3 regions of the Pseudomonas sp. GW821-FHT02A11 genome follow, and region 2 is predicted to be linked to each of the others. Evidence: predicted binding sites of a transcription regulator. Region 2 holds the regulator's gene; each other region holds the start of a gene.

Region 1 (4,211 bases), on a different contig from region 2:
GAATCAGTTCTGAAACGCCGAGGCGTGCCTGCAATTCTGCGGGCTCGATCACCAGCGGCAAGCTTGAGAAGGCAGACATGTAGGGGCTCCAGATCTTGAAAAGAAGCGAATTGTAGCTCAGCCATCAACCCTTGCGTTGGCTAAAGGTGGTCAGCGCTTTCTCGATGCATTGCCCGGTTTTTCCGAACGCCTGGACCGTCATTTCCGAGAACGGCCCGCCGCCCTGATCGGCGACGATCACCATCAACACTCGGCCATGGCTGGCCAATGAGCGGATCAACAGGTTCTCCCCCGCAAACAGGCTGCGAAGCTGCGGCGGCAGCAAAGCGGAAAACTGTGCATTGTTGCTGGCGGTCAGTCGCAATTGTGTGGCTTGGGCCATCAGTCGTTGCAGCACGGTGCTTTCCCGGTAGGGGATGAGCAGCGCTGCAGCGGACGTGTCCACCCCGGCTAACTGGTGCACGCGCAGCGTGTCGGTCTTGCGATCAATCATCAGCAGCAGGGCGCGACGCATGCCCGAGGCGAGCAGGGCGTCACGCGCGCAGGTGGTCAGGTGCATCGCGTTGGTAAAGGTGCTCGGCTCCTTGAGCAAGTCGCCGCAAAGCCGGCGCCAGTCCTGCAGGGCTTCGGCCGAAGGCGGCGGGGCTGGGAGCAAACCTTGATGCACGCGTCGGGTGTCCCAGGGCCAAAGCAAGGCTTCGGCGGGATGCCAGACCCCGACGGCCGCGTGTTGACGAGCACTGGCCGCAGCGTTCTGGTGCACCTGTTGCTGCAGGTCATCGAAAGGCTTTTGCAGATAAAGGCTGGTAAGCAGCTCCCAGCGCACGGTGTGCGGGGTATCCCAGGCTTGCTGCGCTGACAGCGCCAGGCCGCTGGCCAGCAGAATGGTGTTTGCAGGTTGGTTCAGCCATCGGCGCAAAGGCAGGTCGGCGTCCAGTGCCTGCTGCTGTTTGAGCGGGTCGTCATTCTCATGAGCGATGCGCAACACCCGCACCAGGCTACGTTGCTCGCGAATCAGCAGGTCGTAGCCCTGAGTCACCCAGATCGGCAATTGCCAATGCGTCGCCAGCGCCCGACACAACTGCACCAGACGCACGCCAAACAGGGATTTCTCGACCGTCTTGGCGCACTCACCCTTGTGGATGATGCGCAGCTCCCATTCCTCCAGCAGCTTGGGGTGCGCGAGCGCCATCGGCCAGAGCGGGGCGAGAAACAGCAGGCTGCCCAGATGAATGTCCTGCCACAGCCGCGCCAGCTGATTGGCGAACAAACCATAGGCCTGTTGCGTGGCGTGCTGGCTGATCAATTGCAGCTGGCGCAGGGCGACGGGAATGTTCTGCAATTCGACACTCGGCAGGCGCCCCAGCAGCGTGCCGGTGCGCGCCAGACCCAGGCGATTCAGCGCTACCTCAAGGCTCTCCGCAGGCTCGGCCAGGCCACCACTGTGCAGATTGGCCTCGCGCAGCACGCTGAGCACCAGTGCCGGGCTGTCCTGCATCAGATCGGCGATCTCGCGCAGGGAGCGGCGGCTGTCGTTGAGCGCGGCATGCACTTTGGCGTGGGCGAGGGCTGGAACGGGCAGGGCGATGCTGTCCAGTTGTTTGACCCACGCGTCGAGTGTCTGCGGAACGAGGAGCTTAGAGGCGTTATCTGGTTGCATTCACAAGGCCCGTACGGCTGGGAGGTTTTGATCGGTGTCGAACGATGGCATCATGCTGGCCGTTGCGCTGCGGTGCCCGAACCAGACGCCAGACAGGATTTTCGCCTGAATTGACTATAGTCTGGCGCACTCATGCCGATAAGTAGAACAAGAGTTTCGAACGCTTCTCGCACAATGACCATGAACCCGACTCAGTAAGTATTCTTTATCTATGGCAAAAATTATCGGCATCATCGTCGTTTTCGCGAGCGTTCTCGGCGGCTACGTTCTCTCCCACGGTCAAATCGCTGCGTTGATCCAGCCTTTCGAGGTGATGATCATCGGCGGTGCCGCGTTCGGTGCATTTTTGCAGGCGAACCCGGGTTATATGACCATGCACGTCATCAAGAAGTCCGTGAAGATGTTTGGTTCACGCTTCACTCACGCCTTCTATCTCGAAGTGCTGGGCCTGATCTACGAGATCCTCAACAAGAGCCGTCGCGAAGGCATGATGGCGATTGAAGGGGATATCGAAGAGCCTGAAAACAGCCCCATCTTCGCCAAATACCCAAGCGTGCTCAAAGACACCCGCATGATCGCGTTCATCTGCGATTACCTGCGCATCATGTCGTCCGGCAACATGGCTCCCCACGAGCTCGAAGGCCTGTTCGACATGGAACTGCTGAGCATGAAAGAAGAGCTCGAACACCCTTCCCACGCGGTCACCGGTATCGCGGACGGTATGCCCGGTTTCGGTATCGTTGCGGCGGTACTGGGTATCGTGGTGACCATGGCGTCCCTGGGTTCCGGCGACAAGGCAGCGATCGGTATGCACGTAGGTGCGGCGCTGGTCGGTACCTTCTTCGGTATTCTTGCGGCCTACGGCTTCTTCGGCCCGCTGGCACAGTGCCTGGCGCACGATGCCAAGGAAGAAATGAACGTGTTCGAATCGATCAAGGCCTCGCTGGTGGCTTCGGCGTCGGGCGTGCCGCCTTCACTGGCTGTCGAGTTCGGTCGCAAGGTTCTCTATCCAGCGCACCGCCCCAGCTTCAGTGAGCTGGAACAAGCTGTTCGCGGTCGTTGATCCATGGAAAATAATCAGCCCATTATCGTCAAGCGCGTAAAGCGCTTTGGCGGCGGCCACCACGGTGGCGCCTGGAAAATCGCCTTCGCCGACTTCGCGACGGCGATGATGGCGTTCTTCCTCGTGTTGTGGCTGATGTCCTCGGCCACCCCCGAGCAGTTGATCGCCATCGCCGGCTACTTCAAGGACCCGGTCGGCTTTTCCGACAGCGGCTCGCCGTACGTCATCGACCTGGGCGGTTCGCCCGAGATGTCGCCGGACCAGACCCTCAACCCTGAAATCAAATCCACCCCCGCGCCGGACAAAGTGCCTGTGGATGCGGACAAGCAGGATGCGGCGGCCGAGCAGGTCGAACAGGAGCGTCTGGAGATGTTGCTGCAAGAGCTGCAGACCAAGGTCAACGAGAACCCGCAACTGGCGAAGTTCAAGGACCAGATTCTGTTCGAGATCACTCAGGACGGCCTGCGCATCCAGATCATGGACGCTGAAAACCGCCCCATGTTCGACATCGGCAGCGCGCGCCTGAAACCGTATTTCGAAGACATTCTGCTGGCCATGGCCGACACCATCAAAACGGTGCCGAACAAGGTGAGCATCAGTGGCCACACCGATGCGACGCCTTATGTGGGCAACAACGGGTTCGGCAACTGGGAGCTGTCGGCCAACCGCGCCAACGCCGCACGTCGTGCGCTGACGGCCGGTGGTTATCCTGATCCGCAGGTTGCGCGGGTCGTGGGCTACGCGTCGTCGTCCCTGTACGACAAGGACAACCCCAACAGCCCGATCAACCGTCGTATCGACATCACCGTGCTGACCAAAAAGGCACAGGCGCGTATCGAAGGCGCGCAGAATGCAGGCGAAGCGCCGAAAACCGATGCCGTCCCTGCACCGGCCTCACCTGCGGCTCCCGCCGACAAGCCTGGTGCATCGACCGCTGCGCCTGCAATCGATCCGCAGGCCTACGCCCAGCCCCACGAGATTCGCCAGAAGCTGAACATCTTCGAACAAGGGCAGTTGAAGATCGACGAGACGAAGAACTGATACCGGTTCTGACAAAAACGCCGCGATGATCGCGGCGTTTTTTTGTTTGTCATCAATGGGGAGCGGAAACCTTGTAAGGGCCAGCAAGCCGGCTCCCACAGGCGTGCAGTGCGTCTGCTCAGTAACTGGTTTCCGGCAAGCTCGCGATGATCGAGCGATAGCTGTTCATCCGCTGCTGCTGTACGCGGCCATCCTCCAGCCCCTTGAGCAGTGCACAGCCCGGCTCGCGGTCATGTTTGCAATCGCGGAAGCGACAGCGTCCGATCAGGTCGTTGAACTCGATGAAGCCTGCTTCGACGTCGGCGCGGCTGACGTGGCCCAGGCCGAATTCGCGGATGCCGGGGGAGTCGATCAGATCGCCGCCACGGGGGAAGTGGAACAGGCGCGCGGTGGTCGTGGTGTGGGTGCCTTGCCCGGAATATTCCGACAAGGGCCCGACCCGCGTTC
Region 2 (4,211 bases):
TCGCGGCTGACCGTGCCGAGCGCGCCGAGCGTCAAACCCACGCCGAGCCGGGCATCAGCCAGCGCGCTTACGATTCGATGCGCTCTGAATTGAACGGCCTGCGTGAACTGCTGGAAGTCCAGCTTGGGTCGCTGGCCTGGAATCAACTGCAGGGCAGCCGTCCGCAACAGGCTAATCTGTGGCGTCGCCTGCAACGTGTGGGTCTGTCTGGCCCGCTGTCGCGCGATCTGTTGAACATGGTCCCGGACGTTGACGATCAGCCTCATGCCTGGCGCATGTTGCTGGCTCACCTGGCGCGCATGATCGTCACACCTGACGTCGAGCCGCTGGAAGAGGGCGGGGTGATCGCCATGGTCGGCCCTGCCGGTATGGGCAAGACCACCACGTTAGCCAAACTCGCGGCCCGTTATGTGTTGAAATACGGCGCGCAAAATATCGCGCTGGTGAGCATGGACAGCTTTCGCATCGGGGCTCAGGAACAACTCAAGACGCTGGGCCGGATTCTCAATGTGCCGGTGACCCACGTCGATCCGGGGCAATCCCTGGCTCAGGCGCTGGAACCGTTGCTGCGCAAGCGCGTGGTGCTGATCGATACCGCAGGCCTCCAAGCCAGCGATCCGGCCCTGCGCCTGCAGCTCGAAAGCCTGGCCGGTCGCGGCATCAAGGCGCGCAATTACTTGGTACTGGCGACAACCAGCCAGAAACAGGTACTGACCGCGGCCTATCACAGTTACAAGCGTTGCGGCCTGGCCGGGTGCATCCTGACCAAGCTCGACGAAACCGCAAGCCTTGGCGAAGTGCTGAGCCTTGCCGTGACACACGAACTGCCTGTGGCCTATCTCACTGATGGCCCGCGCATACCGGATGATCTGCATCTGCCCCGTCGGCACCAGTTGGTAAGCCGTGCCGTCAGTGTGCAGATGCAGGAGGAGCCTAGCGAGGAAGCGATGGCGGATATGTTTGCGGATCTTTATCACAGCACCGGCAAGCGCGCGGGCTAGGTTAAGGAAAATGACATTGGAAAATACCTGCATCGATGGTCTGCCAGGCATTGTTCACTCAGTGAACGTGCAGCCCGAAATGTGGCTTTGGTCTAAGCAAGACAAGGTAAAGAATTAACTATGGGCAGCATGCATCCCGTTCAGGTTATCGCGGTGACCGGTGGCAAAGGTGGCGTAGGCAAGACCAATGTGTCAGTGAACCTCTCGCTGGCCTTGGCCGAGCTGGGACGTCGCGTCATGTTGCTGGATGCCGATCTGGGTCTGGCCAACGTCGACGTATTGTTGGGGCTGACCCCAAAACGCACCCTGGCCGATGTCATCGAAGGCCGCTGCGAGCTGCGCGATGTCCTGTTGCAGGGCCCGGGCGGTGTACGCATCGTGCCTGCGGCATCCGGCACCCAGACCATGGTTCAGTTGAGCCCGGCGCAGCATGCCGGCCTGATTCAGGCGTTCAGCGAAATCGGCGACAACCTCGACGTGCTGGTGATCGACACCGCCGCCGGGATTGGCGAATCGGTGGTCAGCTTCGTACGCGCAGCGCAGGAAGTGCTGCTGGTGGTGTGCGATGAGCCGACCTCGATCACTGACGCCTACGCGCTGATCAAACTGCTTAACCGCGACCACGGCATGAACCGCTTCCGCGTGCTGGCCAACATGGCCCAGAGCCCGCAGGAAGGGCGCAACCTGTTTGCCAAGCTGACCAAGGTCACCGACCGCTTCCTCGACGTGGCCCTGCAGTATGTGGGCGCTGTGCCGTACGACGAATGCGTGCGCAAGGCCGTGCAAAAACAGCGCGCCGTGTATGAAGCGTTTCCACGTTCCAAATGTGCCCTGGCATTCAAGGCCATTGCACAGAAGGTCGATACCTGGCCACTGCCGGCGAACCCGCGTGGCCACCTTGAATTTTTCGTTGAGCGGCTGGTTCATCAGACCAGCGCAGGGCCAGTGTCATGACTGCAAGTGGCTATCGCATGTACAGCAAATCATCCAAAGATTCCCAGTATGAGCTGATCGAGCGTTATGCCCCTCTGGTCAAGCGCATCGCTTACCACTTGCTGGCGCGTTTGCCGGCCAGCGTGCAGGTCGAGGATCTGATCCAGGCCGGCATGATCGGTCTGCTCGAAGTCTCGACCAAGTACGACTCCACCAAGGGTGCGAGTTTCGAGACCTACGCGGGTATTCGTATCCGCGGCGCGATGCTCGATGAAGTGCGCAAGGGAGACTGGGCGCCCCGTTCGGTCCACCGCAACACGCGCATGGTCAGCGACGCGATTCGTGCAATTGAAGCAAAAACCGGCCGCGACGCTAAAGATCATGAGGTTGCTGCCGAACTTCAATTGAGCCTGGACGATTACTACGCGATTCTGAACGATACCTTGGGCAGTCGCCTGTTCAGCTTCGACGACCTGTTGCAGGACGGCGAGCATGAAGGGCTGCATGAGGATGGCGCGAGCCAGTCGCTGGAACCGTCACGGGATCTGGAAGACGAGCGCTTCCAGAGCGCACTGGCCGACGCCATTGCCAACCTGCCCGAGCGTGAACGCCTGGTGTTGGCGCTGTACTACGACGAAGAGCTGAACCTCAAGGAAATCGGTGAGGTCCTGGGGGTCAGCGAGTCGCGTGTCAGCCAGTTGCACAGCCAGTGTGCCGCCCGTCTGCGCGGACGCCTGGGAGAATGGCGCGCGCGCTGACCCATCAACACGGGTGCCGGTTGCGGGGCCTGTGAGTAACATGCAAGACCGGCTGTGCAAGATGTGGTGTGGGAAGCAAAAGAGACAAGGCAGGAGCCGGTCGGATCAGGTCTTCGTGACTCTGTTCCGCTGTGCTCGTACCTTTCGATTCCAAAGCCCCCTCGTTTTCGTGTAACCGGTAGTTGTGCTGTACCGGTATTGATTGAACGCGCGTCCGGGAGCTGGGCGCGTTAAAGACTGCTTGGAGGTCGAATTGGACAAGAACATGAAAATCCTCATCGTTGATGACTTCTCAACGATGCGGCGGATCATAAAAAACCTGTTGCGTGACCTTGGGTTCACCAACACGGCCGAAGCAGATGACGGTACCACCGCATTGCCGATGCTGCAGAGCGGGGCTTTCGATTTCCTGGTGACTGACTGGAACATGCCCGGCATGTCCGGCATCGACCTGCTGCGTCAGGTCCGTGCCGATGAGCGCCTGCGCCATCTGCCGGTACTGATGGTCACCGCCGAAGCCAAGCGCGAGCAGATCATCGAGGCCGCTCAGGCCGGTGTGAACGGCTACGTCGTGAAGCCTTTCACTGCTCAGGTTCTCAAAGAAAAGATCGAGAAGATATTCGAGCGCGTCAATAGCTGATGTCCGCTGCGAGGGCGCTATGGATCCTAAAGATTCGACGATGGGTGACTTCGAGTCGACCCTGAAGAAACATGCACAAGAACTCGTCGCGAGCCTTGAAAAGGGCAAGTTCGGCGACGCCGTGCAACTTATCCATGAGCTAAACCAGACCCGCGATCGCGGCCTGTATCAGGAAGTCGGCAAACTGACGCGCGAGCTGCACAGCGCAATCGTCAATTTCCAGATTGACCCGCACATGCCGCAAGCCGAAGAGGTGTCGCAGATCACGGATGCCACCGAGCGCCTGTCGTATGTTGTCAGGCTCACGGAAGGTGCGGCCAACCGCACCATGGACCTGGTGGAGCAGAGCACGCCATTGATGAATGGCCTGAGCACGGACGCCAAGGCGCTCAGCGACGATTGGGGGCGCTTCATGCGTCGCGAGATCGGTGCCGAGGAGTTTCGTGATCTGGCCCGCCGCGTCGAGGGTTTCCTTGCGCGCAGCGAGAAGGAGACCCACGAGGTCGCCAGCCACCTCAACGACATTCTGCTGGCCCAGGACTATCAGGACCTGACCGGCCAGGTGATCAAGCGTGTGACGACGCTGGTGACCGAAGTCGAGAGCAATCTGCTCAAGTTGGTGCTGATGGCAAGCCAGGTCGATCGCTTTGCTGGCATCGAGCACGACCAGGAAGTGTTCCGTCAGCAAAAAGAACAGGAAAAACTTCATTCCAAGGGTGAAGGTCCGCAGATTCATGCCGATAAACGTGAAGACGTCGTATCCGGTCAGGATGATGTTGACGATCTGCTATCCAGCCTTGGCTTCTAGATTCTAGAGCCGGGGTTCTATGTGAAAGAGGCTGCGGGCCTGATGCGTGAATGCTTCGACGAAAGCAAGGC
Region 3 (4,211 bases), on a different contig from region 2:
GGCTGTCGCGGCTTTCCAGCGGTTGCCCCGCTTCGCCCAACAGCGTCAGCCGCCATCGCGCATCGACGTTGTCGGTCAACAACGGCTGGCCAGAGAGGCTGAAAACCGTACACGTCGAGGGTCGATCGAGGCGAGGGTCGGTGGTGGCGAAGAGGCGCCCCGCCGGGTCAAACCCTTGCCGGGTGATCCGCGGTTCGAGGATCGATTGCGCAGCTGCCCGGTAAAATTCGATGTGGCGAACGGGCAAACCGCGCGGGTCAGCCACGACGAGAATGGGGGTATGGGAGCAGAGATTCATGTACCGACGTCCGTGTCCAAGCCTTGATCAAAGGCTAGACACAAACGCGGCGTCACAGGCGTGCAGGTGACGTGCGGTCAGGCTGCGTGGTGTCGAACCGGCATTACGCGACGCTGAGCGGCACGTATGACTGACACCGCCTACACCCCCTATGGGAGCGAATTCATTCGCGATGTTCCCACGGCAACGGCTTGCCTGCCCTCACCTTGGCATTGAGGGTGCGCAGCAGGTCAAGGGGATCGGTGTCTTTCATCGCATGACTCTGTTCATCGACCCAATTCATGACCTGCTGACGATCAAGACCGGGCCTTGTGTGCAGGATTTCCACCAGCTGACGTTCGCAGTGCTGGGCATAGGCGACCACGCTGGAAAACAAAGGGCTGTTCATAACCGACACCTCGCCACCGAATACCCTAAAGGCCTTGAACAGGCGCCAGAATGTGTGTGCCTCGATACCACCGGCACACAATACCACCGGCCTGCACCTGGCTACAGTGGCCTTGGCCGCGGGCGGGCGCAAGACAGGCAAGGCGGCAATCTTGAGCCTGTTGCGAGCCCGGTGCTAACATTCGCCACCGCCGAACAGGCAAGGACATCCCGCTTTATGAGCAGCATCCGCGAGCGCAACAAAGAACTGATCCTGCGCGCAGCCAGTGAAGAATTCGCCGACAAGGGCTTCGCCGCCAGCAAGACCAGCGACATCGCCGCCAAGGCCGGTGTGCCCAAGCCCAACGTCTACTACTACTTCAAATCCAAGGAAAACCTCTACCGCGAGGTGCTGGAAAGCATCATCGAGCCGATCATGCAGGCTTCGACGCCGTTCAATCGCGAAGGGGTTCCGGCTGAGGTGTTGAGCGGCTACATCCGCTCCAAGATCCGCATTTCCCGCGACCTGCCCGCCGCCTCCAAGGTGTTCGCCAGCGAAATCATGCACGGCGCGCCGCACCTGACGCCAGAGCAGGTCGAGCAGCTCAACGGCCAGGCGCGGCATAACATCGAGTGTATTCAGGGCTGGATCGACGACGGCCTGATCGCACCGCTCGACCCTCATCATCTGATGTTCAGCATCTGGGCCGCGACTCAGACCTACGCTGACTTCGACTGGCAGATATCCACCGTTACCGGCAAGCCGAAACTGGACGACGCCGATTACGAAGCTGCCGCCCAGACCATCATCCGCCTGGTACTCAAGGGGTGCGAACCCGACCGCTGAGGGTCGGGATCAGTTGCTCGCGGTCTGCAACGCCTTGTCCACGCCGTCAAGCAACTGACCGAAGCTCCAGGGTTTGCGGATGAACGTCACAGCGTGCTGAACGCCGGAGCTTTCCGGCGTTTCGTGGCCGGACATGATCAGGATCGGAATCTGCGGCCATTTGTTGCCCGAGAGGTTGGCCAGATCCGCCCCGTTCAGGGTTCCGGGCATCAGAATATCGGTGAGCAGCAACGACACGCGGTCGGCGTGATCGTCCAGAAACCTGGCAGCCTCGTCGGCGCTCTCCAGGGCATGGGTGGTAAAACCCTCGTCGGCCAGAATTTCACACACGAAATCCCGAATGATCGACTCGTCCTCGACCACCAGAATGAGTCGTTGTTGTTGCTCTTTCGCTGCCATTTGCGCTGCACCCACCATAATTCTTTTCCCATTGCCTTCCCGGCCGGCCCTGTCCTGGACTCGGGTTGTTGTCGGTACTGTGAACGGCGCCAGCGCTGGAAATTCCATCAATCAGGGAGTTTTGCTTCAAACGGGTGTTCCAGAGGTCGCGAACGGGTACGTGGGGGTGCGATACGGGGGCTTTGCGCGGGCATAAAAAAACCCGCCGAAGCGGGTTTGTGCAAGACCGTCCAACTTCCTGTCGGCCGCCAATACCTTGGCAACGGTCGATCGTCCCTGATCCTGCAGCTTTCCGTCGCTGCAGTTGATGGATCCAATGTACTGCGCAAATGGGATCCAACATAGAGCCAAGTTCTCCTTTTCGTGTAAGCCTTTGACTACAGCGTTAATAATGTGACGCCACTTTTTAGACGGTTAGTTAATGGTCTACGACAATTCGGCCGTGTACGACGACTGGCTGGAGAAATACCCGTACCACGCTCAGGTTTGCCCGCGCCGCGCCGAGATGCTTTATGACAAGGATTCTTTAGACCGAGGGCGTTTGCGGTGCGATCCGGTGTCAGGCGAGCCGATCATCGAAACGGTTCGCGCCATAACAAGATCAATGAACGGAGTGACGGTCATGAATATGCGCAATCTCTCGATCAGCCGGCGTCTGTGGCTGATCCTCATCGTCGCTGTGTTGATGTTGTTCACGCTGGCGGTGGCCATGCTCAAGCAGATCCACGACGACCTCTACGACGCCAAAGCGCAGAAGACCATGCACGTGGTGCAGACCGCCAGCGGCCTGCTCGACTACTACCATGGGCTGGAAACCGCAGGCACCCTGACCCGCGAACAGGCCCAGCAACAGGCCATGGATGCCATCCGTGGCCTGCGCTATAACCAGACCGACTATTTCTGGATCAACGACCTGCGCCCTGTGATGATCATGCACCCGGCCAACCCCAAACTCGTGGGCCAGGACCTGTCAGGGGTGAAAGACCCCGACGGCTTCCAGGTCTTCAACGAGATGGTCACCCTGGCCAAAGCCAAGGGCGCCGGGATGGTCAACTACCGCTGGCCGAAACCTGGGGCAAGCGATGCGGTGCAGAAGACTTCCTACATCTCCCTGTTCACCCCCTGGGGCTGGATCATTGGCTCGGGGGTCTACGTCGATGACGTGCAGGCCGAGTTCCGCCAGCAGGTGATCAAGGCGCTGTCGATCAGCGCCGGGATCATTCTGGTCATGGGCCTGCTGCTGACCCTCATCGGCCGCAGCATCGCCGGGCCGCTGAAGACCACCGTCGAGGCCATGGCCAATATCGCCAGCGGCGAAAGCGACCTGACCCGCAGCCTGGAAACCCAAGGCAAGGATGAGATCACCCAACTGGCCACGCATTTCAACGCCTTCACCGACAAGCTGCGCCGGGTCATCACCGAGCTGCAATTGTCGGCGGTGGGTCTGGGCCAGGCCTCCAGTGAAATGGGCAGCAACGCCGTGCAGGCTCAGGAGCGTAGCCAGCAGCAATCGCTGCAGATGGAACAAGTGGCCACGGCAGTCAACGAGGTGACCTATGGCGTGCAGGACGTAGCCAAGAATGCCGAGCACGCGGCCAGCGAGATGCGCAACGCCGAGTCCCAGGCCCAGCAGGGCCAAGCGAACATCGACAGCAGCCTGAAGCAGATCGGCCACCTGTCCGGCACCATCGATCAGGCCGTGGAAGTGATTCGCACGCTGTCCAGCGAAAGCACGCAGATTGGCGGGGTGCTGGAGGTCATCAGCTCTATCGCCGAGCAGACCAACCTGCTGGCCCTGAACGCGGCGATTGAGGCGGCGCGGGCCGGCGATCAAGGCCGTGGCTTTGCCGTGGTGGCCGACGAAGTGCGCCTGCTGGCGCAACGCACGCAGAAATCCACCGCCGAGATTCAGGCGATGATCGAACGTCTGCAATCACACTCGGACGCCGCCGTGAAGGTCATCGGCGACAGCAGCCGTTCTTCGCAACTGACCATCGAACAGGCCAATCTGGCGGGCCAGAGCCTGACCTCGATCAGCCAGGCGCTGCGCAACCTCAACGGCCTGAATGCCTCGATTGCCAGCGCCACCCTACAGCAATCCCATGTGGTCGAGGACATCAACCAGAACGTCACCCAGGCCGCTCAGTTGTCCCAGAGCACGGCCGTCGCCGCCGAGCAATCCAGTGCGGCGAGCGCGCAACTCAAGGGTTTGAGCGAGCAATTGAACGGGCTGCTGCGCCAGTTCAGGGTCTGACCCCTTGCCTCTCAGGAGCCCGCCTCAGCGCGGGCATCCTTCCTGAC

Evidence for each region. Region 2 encodes FliA, which starts transcription of late flagellar genes. Its sites were predicted from a motif close to CTAAAGTTTNNNNNNNNNNNGCCGNTAA; they were not measured.
Region 1: motA (flagellar motor stator protein MotA) is a predicted target of FliA. The motif match lies at 1,775-1,802, and genes of this name have one in related genera.
Region 3: AC07V9_RS08280 (methyl-accepting chemotaxis protein) is a predicted target of FliA. The motif match lies at 2,390-2,417, and genes of this name have one in related genera.

The regions. Positions count from the first base shown of each region.
Region 1 covers NZ_JBWKWB010000008.1:202,859-207,069, forward strand. The annotation lists gene AC07V9_RS14585 (rhodanese-like domain-containing protein) at 1-79, opposite strand, end outside; gene AC07V9_RS14590 (HDOD domain-containing protein) at 125-1,660, opposite strand; gene motA (flagellar motor stator protein MotA) at 1,872-2,723, shown strand; gene motB (flagellar motor protein MotB) at 2,727-3,764, shown strand; gene rsgA (small ribosomal subunit biogenesis GTPase RsgA) at 3,883-4,211, opposite strand, start outside.
Region 2 covers NZ_JBWKWB010000020.1:88,509-92,719, forward strand. The annotation lists gene flhF (flagellar biosynthesis GTPase FlhF) at 1-1,001, shown strand, start outside; gene fleN (flagellar synthesis regulator FleN) at 1,122-1,955, shown strand; gene fliA (RNA polymerase sigma factor FliA) at 1,952-2,692, shown strand; gene AC07V9_RS23075 (chemotaxis response regulator CheY) at 2,958-3,332, shown strand; gene AC07V9_RS23080 (protein phosphatase CheZ) at 3,352-4,140, shown strand.
Region 3 covers NZ_JBWKWB010000004.1:167,805-172,015, reverse strand. The annotation lists gene AC07V9_RS08300 (RHS repeat domain-containing protein) at 1-298, opposite strand, end outside; gene AC07V9_RS08295 (hypothetical protein) at 462-686, opposite strand; gene AC07V9_RS08290 (TetR/AcrR family transcriptional regulator) at 903-1,511, shown strand; gene AC07V9_RS08285 (response regulator) at 1,521-1,910, opposite strand; gene AC07V9_RS08280 (methyl-accepting chemotaxis protein) at 2,533-4,164, shown strand; gene AC07V9_RS08275 (lysozyme inhibitor LprI family protein) at 4,189-4,211, opposite strand, start outside.